DNA from 3 places in the Shewanella sp. K8 genome. Region 1 is predicted to be linked to each of the others. Evidence: predicted binding sites of a transcription regulator. Region 1 holds the regulator's gene; each other region holds the start of a gene.
The links. The regulator LexA, encoded in region 1, represses DNA repair genes until DNA is damaged. The targets are predictions, from matches to a motif close to TACTGTATNNNNATACAGTA.
Positions count from the first base shown of each region.

Region 1 (4,254 bases):
TGGGCTGATGACAGGCGGCGCAACGCGCCATATAGATCTGTTCGCCAAGCGCCATGGCCTCATCATGGCTCATGGTCTCACTGAGGGCCGCCTGAGCTTCTTCGGCGGCCGTAGCCGCGGCTTGTTTCTGTTCCGCCATCCAGGCGTCAAACTCATCTTCTGCCAGTACCTTCACCACAATCGGCATAAAGCCGTGGTCTTTACCGCAAAGCTCGGCACATTGGCCGCGGTAGATCCCCGGTTTGTCCACCCGGGTCCAGGCTTCGTTAATAAAACCGGGATTGGCGTCTTTTTTGACGGCAAAGGCGGGCACCCACCAGGAGTGGATCACATCATCTGAGGTCATCAGGAATCGGACTTTGCGATTGATGGGCAATACCAAAGGCTTGTCGACTTCAAGTAAGTAGTGCTCGCCCTTGGCTTCCTGGCCTTCTATCTGGGATCTCGGCGTTGCCAATATGCTGAAGAAGTCGATGTCTTCGCCGAAATAGCTGTAGTGCCATTTCCATTGCGAGCCGGTGATCTTGACCGTCAGGTCGGCATCACTGGGATCTTCCATGGCAATCAGCGTTTTGGTTGCGGGGATTGCCATCAGGATCAGGATTAAAAAGGGGATAAGCGTCCAGGCAATTTCTACCTTGGTACTTTCATGGAATTGGGACGCGACTGCCCCTTTGGACTTCCTATGGTTGATCATGGCGTAGATCATCACGCCGAATACGACCAAACCTATGGCGCAACAGATATAAAGAATGATCATGTGCAGGTGATACACCTTGCCACTGATCTCAGTTACCCCTTGAGTCATATTCAAGGGCATATCTGCCTGAGCGCCTGGAGACAACAAGCTGACGCACAACAAGGTCAGCAAAACACACAGCCATTGCTTCACAAGACATCTCCTCTGTCAATTGCATTCGCAACTACAAAGAAGAGTCACACAGTAAGTCTTTGCTCTATGCAAACTCTTCAGTTCCCAAAAAAGCAACGATGACTTCAAAGTGCGGCGGCGGTTTCACTTAGCTCTAGGTATACAGGTGGTGACCACTGTTGCACTTACCGCTGAATATACTCAGCATTTCCGGCGACGGCACCACTCGTTATGAACCGAAATGGGGCGGTCAACCTACGACGAATTGCATGGAGATAACACAATCGTTGTTCTTACATTACTTGTAGATTAAATATTGATCAAGATCACGATGTTTTCTAACTATATGAAAAAAAAGCGTCTGTTAATCCAGAGGTGAATTCTGTGTGAGTAGCAGAGCTGCGCGGTTTGCCGCCGATTGACAGGGGAAGGCATTGCACCAAAAAGGCACAGAAAAAAGGCCATCCCAGGGATGGCCTTTAAACACAATCAATGGATGGAGTGGGTAAGTTCGTTGAGGTGGTTATCCACCTCTTTCGCCTGCTGTCCCGTTTCCAACACTATGCCCATGGCTCTGGCGTTACGGGCGACCAGCTGCAATCGGCGGTTATCACGGGCATCCAGGCTGTCTATCCAACTGATCACTGCACTGGAGGTGCCGTTGGTCAGGGCTCTTTCCGTTGCCCACAAGGCTTCTACTTCATCCTTGGTGCGCACCAAGAGTACTCTATCCATTCTGACACCGGCCCTTGCTAAGGTTTCTTTGTAACCTATGCTGGCCGGGGCGTTAATCAAGACTATCCAGCGTCCCTGTTGACTCAATTGCGCCAATTGAGGGCAGAGGCGCAATAATTCCTGACGTCCCTGGCTATGGCTGGCCAAGCTGGAGATACCGGTATGTTGCCAAGGCTGATTGCCGGCAATACCGGTGTCTGTCCACAGGCCTGGGTGTCTTGGGGCGTTGCCAGTCATTATGCTCATAGCCAGTCTCCATTGCGTATTATCCCTACCGCCAGTCCTTCAATGGTCAATGGCTGGAAAGTCAGGTCGACTTTGATTGGGGAGTAAGCCTCGTTCTCGGCATGTAGATAAACCACATTACCTTTCTTTTCAAAGCGTTTCACAGTTACATCGTCTTCAACCCTGGCCACCACGACTTGACCGTTACGGGCTTCCTGTACCTTGTGAACCGCCAGGAGATCACCTTCGAGAATACCTATGTTCTTCATGCTGTCGCCGCGTACCCGCAGCAGAAAGTCGGCATTGGGGTGGAACATGCCAGGGTCGACCTGGTAATACTGCTCAACGTGTTCCTGTGCCAGTATGGGTTCACCGGCGGCAACCTGACCAATCAAGGGCAAGCCTGTTTCTGACTCCGCTTGTTCATCATGAGGCAGGCGAATACCACGAGAGGTGCCTGGCATGATCTCAATACAGCCTTTCTTGGCCAATGCCTTGAGGTGTTCCTCGGCGGCATTGGCGCTCTTGAAGCCCAGCCGGGTAGCAATTTCGGCCCGGGTTGGCGGCATGCCGGTGTCGGCTATATTGCGTTTAATCAGTTCCAGAATCTGTGCCTGGCGCGGTGTCAGTGGTCTCATGGTAATTCCTGTTTTTTCATACAGTACCTGTCAGTATATACAGTATTTTTATCAGTGCAAGTATTAACCAAAATTGAAACTTTTAGGGAGTGGCTAAGTAAGCCATTCGGTGCTTTGGTTTTAACGGCTTGGCCCATGCAGCATGGGGAGTTCAAGGCATTGGCCAGAGAAGCTGCCGGGGCCGGTTCGCACCTTCCCTAGCTAAGGTTCAGGAAATTCTGGTATTCTATTGGGCTATTGATTGTGGCTCAGACACTGAAAAAAATGTCCAAACAAGATTCATTCTGGTTTAAATCTCTTCGCTGGCTCCAAAGCAAGCTGGTGCATACCACTGTGGTGCCTCAGGATCCTTTCGCCGATTTGAACCTGGATCCGGCCAAGCCGATGGCCTATGTAATGAAGACGGAATCTGTCAGTGATATTGCGGCATTGGCGGAAGTCACCCGTAAGTTTGGTTTGCCTTGTCCTTATGAGGCACTCAAGGTTGATGATATTACCGTTCCCCGAGTCGTCTGCCTGGAAGGAGCCAAGCCCCTATTCGGCAAGCGCAAGAGCAACAAGCCATTTCTCAGCTGTTTCACTTCTCTGCTGAACCTGCATCAGGCCAATCCACAACTGGATATTCAATTGGTGCCAGTGAGCCTCTATTGGGGCCGCACTCCTGGTAAGGAAGATGACAGCATGCGTGCCGCCGTATTTGAGCGGGAAAATCCCACTTGGCTGCGCAAGTTTCTGATGATCCTGTTTCTGGGGCGCGACAACTTTGTGCAGTTTTCCAATGCCGTGTCGTTGCGGCTGATGGCCGATGAACATGGGACCGACAAGGCTATTGCCCATAAGTTGTCACGGGTGGCCAGGGTACATTTCCGCCGGCAACGCAAGGTGATGACAGGACCCGTGCTGCCCAACCGTCAGGCTCTGTTCAATGAGTTGCTGCGCTCGGAAACGCTGAAAAAGGCGATTAAAGAAGAGGCCGCTGCCAAGAAGATCCCCGAGGCCAGAGCCCGGGAGATGGCGGAAGAATATCTCGATGAGATTGCCGCCCACTATTCAGACAGCCTGGTGCGTATTGCCGAGCGGATCCTCACCTGGTTGTGGAACAAGCTCTACAAGGGGATCAACATCAAGGGCGCCGAGCAGATACGCCAGCTGCACCACGATGGCCATGAGATAGTTTATGTGCCTTGCCACCGCAGTCATATGGATTACCTGCTGCTCTCCTATATTCTCTATTTTCAGGGTATGGTTCCGCCCCACATAGCCGCCGGTATCAACTTGAACTTCTGGCCCGCCGGGCCCATGTTCCGCCGTGGTGGTGCTTTCTTCATCCGCCGCAGCTTCAACGGTAACAAGCTCTATACCGCTGTGTTCCGCGAGTATCTGGATCAGCTGTTTGCCAAAGGCTATTCGGTTGAATACTTCACCGAAGGTGGCCGCTCCCGTACCGGGCGGCTGTTGTCACCCAAGACAGGAATGCTGGCGATGACAGTCAACTCTGTGCTGCGAGGCATTGAACGGCCGGTGACTCTGGTGCCCGTGTACCTGGGCTACGACCATGTCATGGAAGTGGCCACTTACCACAAAGAACTCAGCGGCAAGAAGAAGCAGAAAGAATCTGTTTGGCAGGTGGTTGGCGCCTTGCGTAAGCTGGGCAATTTCGGTCAGGGTTATGTGAACTTTGGTGAGCCTGTGACGCTGCAGAATTTCCTCAGTGAAGCGGCGCCCAACTGGCGCGAAGAAGTGGCGGCCGATCCCGAGCAGAAACCCAGCTGGCTGACCCCGGCG
Region 1 is NZ_JAPEHY010000024.1:45,085-49,338, forward strand. It holds partial or broken gene coxB (cytochrome c oxidase subunit II) at 1-892, opposite strand, end outside; gene ON072_RS13770 (cell division inhibitor SulA) at 1,361-1,852, opposite strand; gene lexA (transcriptional repressor LexA) at 1,849-2,469, opposite strand; gene plsB (glycerol-3-phosphate 1-O-acyltransferase PlsB) at 2,734-4,254, shown strand, end outside.

Region 2 (4,254 bases), on a different contig from region 1:
TACTCCTTTCTATTTGATGATTTTACAGCAGAATATGTTCCACGCGGACCTTAACTGACAGGCCGGAATCCAGTTGGACGTGAACATCTTCTTTATTGATGTCGAGGATCACACCGGCTACCGGTGTCATACCCAATTTGACATTCACTCGCTGTGAAGGTTTCAGCTCTTCCAATACGGCTGGTACCAATTCCACGGCTGGAGCGGCAGGCTTGCCAGGCTTACGGGCCGCCTTTTTATCGCTGCGTGGGCGCTCGTTGCGGGGCTTGTCCCCTTGAGGACGAGGCTTACGCGCAGGCTTGGCTTTTTTGGCTTCACCTTCTTTGGCTGGCTCGGCAGCACGGCGGGCCTTGGCTTTTTCCTGACTCTCTTTCAGCGTCGCCTTGGCATGTTCAATATGCTCTGGGTCCAGTTCGCCGCAAGGGTTACCATCGAGATCCACCCTCTGAGCGCCTTCCTTGATGCACTTCAGATAGCGCCAACTGTTGGTGTAGCGTCTCAGGGCGACCCTAAGTTGGGTCTTACTGACTTTGGAATCATCAGCCAACCTTTCAGCCAAATCCTGAAACAGTCCTATCTTCAGTGGTTTGGTTTCTCCTTCGGCAATAAAGCACAAAGGGAATGTTTCATACAAATACGCCAGAATAGCGTTGGTGTCGGTCAACTTTTCTGTTGATTCCATCATTACTTCCACAGTTAACAGGGGACGTCAGTGGTCAGTTAGGTCTGCTGTACTCACGGCGTCGTTCATCTTCGTTAACCCCTTGGGGGATAACGTACAAATTAGCATGCATTCGGCCATTGCCAAAGGCATTACACAAAACTTAACATTTCAGCCTGATACGGCCAAGCACCACAAACGGTCATTTGGCCCTCAAAGCGGCCGCCTATTATAAGCTGCACGCGCCTTAAAGCGACCACCAATTGTGGCAGATTGTACGGGAATTAACCAAATAAGCACTTTTCCAGACTCTGCACCAGGGTCTCCAGCCCGGCTTGATCCTCTTTATCGAAGCGCGACAGGCTGGGACTGTCGATATCCAGCACGGCAATCAGTTCGCCCTTTTGGTAAACAGGGATCACAATTTCCGAGTTGCTGGCGGCATCACAGGCGATATGTCCGGCAAACTGATGTACATCCTCAACCAACTGAGTCTCGGCCTTGGCGGCCGCGGTGCCACAGACCCCCTTGCCCATTGGAATTCGGGTACAGGCCAGTTTCCCTTGAAAGGGCCCAAGCACCAGTTGCTCACCCTTGAGCAGATAGAAGCCCACCCAATTGATGTCTTCAAGGTGTTCATTCAGCAAAGCTGAGAAATTGGCCATGGCACAAATGACATCGTCTTCACCGGCAAACAGTGCCTGTACCTGACGGTTGAGCGTATCGTAAAACTGAGCTTTCATCTGTATTCCCGGGTTATGCCTTTTCTGGTTCTGTCTTCTTCTTACTGCTCTTGGCGGGGGCCGGTGCTTTTACCGGGGCGCCCTTGAGCAGATTCGCCAGTGTATCTTTATGAGAAGCTAAATAAAAAGCAAGTTTTTCCGCTGTATTATCATCCAGTTCCAATTCACTGGCTTGAATAAAGGGGATTAAGTTATCCGCGATGTCGAGCATCTTATCGTAGGCGTCTGCCTCCTTCTTAGATGTAAATGTCATCTTCTCAACCCCTTCTCTGACCACAACGTACTGAGTTATAACGGCCATGACCTTCCTCACACTGTTTAAATATACAGTATATAGAGTGACATAAAATGCGCTATAGATGCAAGAGACGCGCTCTTTCTGATAGTATTTGCGAGTTTGTTTTGTCGATTAACTCCAATGGACCCACGCGCAACGCAGTTAGTGTGTTGACGACTAAGTTTGGGTCACCATGGCCAGAACAGGACATATCCAGCATTTGAAAGCTTATACTCCAAGCGACAACAAACCGGACTGCAGCATAGTGCTCTGCCGCGCCTGTGATTTGGCTGTGAGTAAACGCGCCTTGCCCTCCGGCGTCAGAGCGCTTTGTCCCAGATGCCATACAGCGCTTTATGATGCGCCCTATTGTTCTATCAATGGCATGCTGGCGTTATGTATCAGTGCCCTGCTGTTTTATCTGCCCGCCATGCTGCTACCTGTATTGGAAATGCACTTTCTCGGCAGTGTCAGAACCACGACCGCATACCAAGGTGCCCTGGCGGTAATTGACCAAGGTTATTGGATAGTGGGGATTGCCGTATTGGTGGCGGCAGTAATAGCCCCAGGAGTACTCAATCTGTCGATTTTTGTTCAGGTACTGATCATCAAGACAGGTCTGGTGCAGCATCACTTCTGGCGAGGGGTTCTCACCTGGTTGCTCAAGAAGCAAGGCCTGCTGTCGCAAATGACCATGCTGGAAATTTATGTGATCAGTTTCCTGGTTTCCGCCTTTCAGTTGTCCGACTTCTCCGATGTTTACTTTGGCATGGGAACCTTTTGTTTTACCATGCTGTTTTTGGTGACTCTCTTCCTGCAGCGCGAATATAACCTGGAGCATATGTGGAGTTTTCTCGATGAAAGCTAGAAAGCAGATCCAGGGCAAAGACATGGGCCTGTGCACCTGCCCTGCCTGCAAGAAACTCAACCTGATAGAGGATGAGTACTGCAGCCGCTGCCAAAACCCACTCAGGCTAAGGGACGAAACCAGTCTGCAAAAAAGCTGGGCCTTGCTGATCACGGCAGCCATCTTGTTGATCCCGGCCAACATCTATCCCATTACCATGCTCACCAAACAGGGCAAGGTTACCTACGACACCATTTTTTCCGGCATCACCCATCTGGTACAGTCGGATATGTTACCCATCGCCATCATAGTCTTTACCGCCAGTATTCTGGTGCCCTGGCTGAAGATTATCGGCCTGGCTTTCTATCTGACGGCGATCAGTTTCAACCTGCCTATCCCCAAACGGCCACTGATGGCTGGGTTTCATATCATAGAATGGATTGGACGCTGGTCTATGCTGGATCTGTTTGTCATATCCATTACCGTTGCCCTGGTTAATATGGGGCAATTGCTGGACGCCAAGCCGGCGCCGGCAGCAACTGCGTTTGCCTTGGTCATCCTCTTTACCCAACTTGCGGCCAAGGTGTTGGACACACGTTTACTTTGGGATCAACTGGACACAGAAGATGACGCAAATCGAAAAGCCTAAAATAGTCAAAAAGAAGCTTTTTTCCCCCATCTGGCTGTTACCTATAGTGGCGTTGGCCTTGGGCGCTTGGCTGGGGCTGAAGAGCATCAAGGAATCCGGCATTGAGGTGCGGATCCACTTCCCCAGTGCCAGTGGTATGGACGTAGGCAAGACGCTGGTGCGCTATCAAGGCCTGACCGTCGGCAAGGTGGTGGATATCTCCATCGATGAAGAGCTGCAGGGTGTGAATGTCGATGTATTGATGGACTACCGCGCCGAGCCTTTCCTCAGGGATGAAACCAAGTTCTGGCTGGTGACCCCCAAAGCATCCATCACAGGTGTCGAAGGTTTGGATGCCTTGTTCTCGGGAAACTATATAGGTATTCAACCCGGAGACGGCGATTCACGTTACAGCTACGAGGCCGAGCGCTCTGCCCCGGCCGTGCTGCCCAGTAATGATGGCTTAGTGGTTGAACTGAGCGCCGATCGCCTCGGCTCACTGGATGTGGGCTCTCCGGTATTCTATCGCCAGGTACCGGTTGGCAGTGTGGTCAGCTATCGACTCGACAACAGTGACAAGCTGCAGCTGAGTGCCTTTATTCAGGAGCAATATGCCTATCTGGTCAAGAAAGATTCCCGCTTTTGGAATGTCTCCGGCATAGAGATCAACGCCTCACTTTCCGGCGTTAAGGTCAGCGCAGAGAGCCTGGCGGCGATACTCGCCGGCGGCATCAACTTTGATTCCCCCGAAAGCTCAAAGAACGCAGTAAACGGCGATAGTTTCACCCTATATGACAATGAAACAGAAGCCAGTGGCGGCGCCAGCTTTATTCTGTCGGCAAAAAACGCCGATGGCCTCAACAAGGGCAGCCCCATTCTCTACCGCGGTTTGCCTATAGGGGAAATCGAAGAGATAGTGCTGGCCGATGACGGCGTGGCGCTGCATGCCCGCCTGGACGCCCCCTACTCGAGTCTTTTGACCGGCACGGCGCAGTTTTGGCGTGAAGGCGCTGAGCTGTCACTGTCAGGCATAAAACACCCGGGCCGATTGCTGAGCGGCGATGCCATCGCCTTTCTCCCGGGTACGGGCGAGGCCCA
Region 2 is NZ_JAPEHY010000022.1:76,243-80,496, forward strand. It holds gene proQ (RNA chaperone ProQ) at 23-682, opposite strand; gene ON072_RS13110 (GAF domain-containing protein) at 946-1,404, opposite strand; gene ON072_RS13115 (YebG family protein) at 1,418-1,705, opposite strand; gene ON072_RS13120 (paraquat-inducible protein A) at 1,902-2,549, shown strand; gene ON072_RS13125 (paraquat-inducible protein A) at 2,539-3,177, shown strand; gene ON072_RS13130 (PqiB family protein) at 3,155-4,254, shown strand, end outside.
Region 2: ON072_RS13115 (YebG family protein) is a predicted target of LexA. The motif match lies at 1,717-1,736, and genes of this name have one in related genera.

Region 3 (4,254 bases), on a different contig from region 1:
AAGCAACTTACCATCCTTTGTAATAAAAAGAAGGGACGCATTGCGCCCCTTCTTTCTTGTATTTACAAGCCACAGCGATAGCTGGAGTAGCGGACTTAGTTTGCCAACGCCTTGAGTTTATAGATTAGGTCCAGCGCCTCTCTTGGGCTGAGTTCATCCGGGTTCAGCCTGCCAAGCAGAAGTTCAAGCTCAGATGGCGGCGTTTCCAGTTGCAGTGTGGCCTGCGCCGGGACATTGGAGTCTTGACCGTGATCGCGACTTTCAAGTTGTTGCAGTTTCAATTTTGCGGCCTTGATCACTGAGGCCGGAACACCGGCCAGTGAAGCAACCTGCAAACCATAGCTCTTGCTGGCGGCCCCCTCCTGCACTGCGTGCATAAAGACTATGCTGTCGCCATGCTCCATGGCATCCAGATGTACATTGGCAACTTGGGGCATCAATTCTGCCAACTGAGTCAGCTCGAAGTAATGGGTGGCAAACAGTGTCATGGCGCCGAGTCGCTGAGCCAGATACTCTGCCGCCGACCAGGCAAGTGACAAGCCGTCATAGGTGGAGGTGCCGCGGCCAATCTCATCCATCAGCACCAGACTCTCTGCGGTCGCATTGTGGAGAATATTGGCCGTTTCTGTCATTTCCACCATAAAGGTGGAGCGGCCCGAGGCCAGATCGTCCGAGGCGCCGATACGGGTGAAGATCCTGTCAACAGGCCCTAGAATCGCCTTATCTGCCGGCACAAAGCTGCCGATATGCGCCATCAGGGTGATCAGTGCCACCTGACGCATGTAAGTGGACTTACCGCCCATATTGGGGCCTGTGACCACCAACATTTTACGCTCAGGGCTAAGAGTTACCGGGTTGGCGATAAAGGGAGCCTGGCTGACCCGCTCAACTACTGGGTGACGCCCGGCTTCAATATGTATGCCCGGCTTATCGCTCAATTCCGGCTGGTTGTAGTTGAGGCTGTCGGCCCGCTCGGCAAAGTTGCTCAGTACATCCAACTCGGCCGCCGCCATGGCAAAGGCCTGCAACTCGCTGAGCTTGGGTAGCAGGAGATCGAACAGCTCGTCCCAAAGCTGTTTTTCCAGTGCCAGCGCCTTGCCCTGACTGGAGAGCACTTTCTCTTCATACTCTTTCAGCTCGGGGATGATATAGCGCTCGGTGTTTTTCAATGTCTGGCGTCTTTGGTAGCTCAGAGGCACCAGCGCCGACTGGCCGCGGGAAACTTCGATATAGTAGCCGTGTACCCGGTTGAAACCGACTTTCAGGGTGGCTATTCCCGTTTGCTCTTTTTCCCTGACTTCCAACTGTTGCAGATAGTCACTGGCGCCTTCACTGAGGCGGCGCCATTCATCCAGTTCGGCATGATAACCATCGCGGATCACGCCGCCATCACGAATGAGTACCGGTGGGTTGTCGACAATGGCCCGCTCCAGCAGCGCGAGTTCTTCAGGGAATTCACTGAGCTGGCGTTTCAAACGGCCAAGCTCGGGGCTTTGCGTATTTGCCAATAGTTGCTGCAGTTGCGGCAACAGCGCCAGCGCTTGCCGCAGACGGGCAAAGTCTCTCGGGCGGGCGCTTCTCAGAGCCAGGCGCGCCATGATCCGCTCCACATCACCGAGCGCCTTGAGGTCATCATGCAACGGTTCGAACAGGCCGCTGGCAATCAACTCCGCCACCGCAGTTTGTCGCAGGCCTATCTGTTGATGATCTCTGAGTGGCTGATGGATCCAGCGCTGTAACATCCTACTGCCCATGGGGGTAGCGGTTGCATCCAGCACCGAAGCCAAAGTATTGTCCCGGCCACCGGCAAGGTTCACCGTCAGTTCCAGATTCCGACGGGTGGCGGCATCCAACACTATGCTGTCGCTCTGGTTAAAGCGGGTAATGGCATTGATATGGGGCAGGGCGGTGCGCTGGGTATCTTTGACATACTGCATCAGGCAGCCGGCGGCCTGCAGTGACAGCCTGGCGTCTGTTATGCCAAAACCACGCAGATCTTTGGTGCCAAACTGATCCAGCAACAATCGCATGCTGGTATCCAAGTCAAACTCCCACTCGGGACGACGGCGTTTGCCCTTGATGCCGGCGATCAGGCTTTGTTGGGAAAAGTCTTCGCTGTAGAGCAGCTCGGCCGGTTTGGTGCGTTGCAGCTCTGCCTCCAATGATTCAAGGGTGGCCAGCTCGGCAATCACAAAACGGCCGGAGGCCACATCCAAGGTGGCGTAGCCAAAACCGTTCTTGCCTTCGTAGACGGCGGCCAGCAAGTTATCCTGACGTTCTTGCAGCAGCGCTTCATCGGTGAGGGTTCCGGGAGTCACTATGCGCACCACTTTGCGCTCGACCGGCCCTTTGGACGTGGCCGGGTCACCAATCTGCTCACAGATGGCAACCGACTCACCGAGCTGCACCAGCTTGGCGAGATAACCTTCCACCGCATGATAGGGAATACCCGCCATAGGAATAGGATCGCCGCCACTCTTGCCCCTGGCCGTCAGTGAAATACCCAAGAGCTCGGAGGCTTTTTTGGCATCATCGTAAAACAGTTCGTAAAAGTCCCCCATGCGATAAAACAGCAGCATTTCGGCATGCTGCGCCTTCATCGACAGATACTGTCGCATCATCGGGGTGTGTTTTTCCAAATCAGGGTTATCCATAGGCGTGATCACTGCATTCATGGGAGCTTTCAGATGTTTCCTTGACTGTTTTTCCAAGAGCGGTTGCCCTTTCGACAATGGCGCCAATAGTATCAGTTATTCATCACTGAACCAGTCGTGGGCGGGTAAATTTTATGCTTTCGGTCACAAGTGATTGATCCGCAAGCGGCCTTTAAATAAATTATCACCAGCACTTGATACTGTATGATTGTACAGTATACTAGGTGGCAGATTGGTATTGACGCCAAAGCTCTTAAAAGGAGCGGCAACATAGATTTCAGGCGGCGCATTGCGCCGCAATCAAGAGGGAACAGGAATGAAAATAGATCCAAACAAAGAGAAGGCGCTGAACGCAGTTCTGGGACAGATAGAGAAGCAGTTCGGTAAAGGTTCTATCATGAAACTGGGTGAAGACAGAACCATGGATGTCGAAACCATCTCTACCGGTTCGCTTTCTCTGGACGTGGCTCTGGGGGCCGGCGGTCTGCCAATGGGCCGTATCGTTGAGATCTATGGTCCTGAATCTTCTGGTAAAACAACCCTGACACTGGAAGTGATTGCTGCGGCGCAGCGTGAAGGCAAAGTGTGTGCTTTTATCGATGCCGAACACGCACTGGATCCTATCTACGCCAAGAAGCTGGGCGTGGATATCGATAACCTCCTGTGTTCTCAGCCAGATACAGGTGAACAGGCGCTGGAGATCTGTGATGCGCTGACTCGCAGTGGCGCCGTCGATGTCATCATTGTTGACTCAGTGGCGGCGCTGACGCCCAAGGCTGAAATCGAAGGTGAAATCGGTGATTCCCACATGGGTCTGGCGGCCCGTATGATGAGCCAGGCAATGCGCAAGCTGGCCGGTAACCTCAAGCAGTCCAACACTCTGCTTATCTTCATCAACCAGATCCGGATGAAGATAGGGGTCATGTTCGGTAACCCTGAAACCACCACTGGTGGTAACGCCCTTAAGTTCTACGCTTCCGTTCGTCTCGATATTCGCCGTACCGGCGCTATCAAAGAGGGTGACGAGGTTGTTGGTAACGAAACTCGGGTTAAAGTGGTTAAGAACAAGATTGCCGCCCCCTTCAAACAAGCCGATTTCCAAATTCTCTATGGTCAGGGGATCAACCGTACCGGTGAGTTGGTTGACCTGGGCGTAGCCCACAAGCTGGTGGAAAAATCCGGCGCCTGGTACAGCTACAAAGGTGACAAGATAGGTCAAGGCCGCGCCAATGCCGGTAAGTTCCTCAAGGAAAATCCCGAAGTGGCAGCCGAAATCGAAGCGGCACTGCGCGCTAAACTGCTCAGCAAAGCTGAAGCGGCTCCTGCCAGCGCCGAGACAGGTGAAGGCAATGTCGATCTGGAAACCGGAGAAGTCTTCTGAGCCAGTCGGTAATGGATGTTGCGGTCGCGCTATTGGCGCGCCGCGACTATGGCCGCGAGCAACTCAAGAGCCGCTTGCTGGACAAGGGCTTTGAGTCGCCGGAAGTTGAACAGACTTTGGATGCTCTGGAAGCCAAAGGTTTTATCGATGATCAGCGTTTCGCTGCAGCCTTGCTGCGCAGCCATATTGCCAAGGCCCACGGCCCGGGGAAAGTGCGTC
Region 3 is NZ_JAPEHY010000010.1:97,255-101,508, reverse strand. It holds gene rpoS (RNA polymerase sigma factor RpoS) at 1-1, shown strand, start outside; gene mutS (DNA mismatch repair protein MutS) at 96-2,654, opposite strand; gene recA (recombinase RecA) at 2,971-4,035, shown strand; gene ON072_RS07700 (regulatory protein RecX) at 4,047-4,254, shown strand, end outside.
Region 3: recA (recombinase RecA) is a predicted target of LexA. The motif match lies at 2,853-2,872, and genes of this name have one in related genera.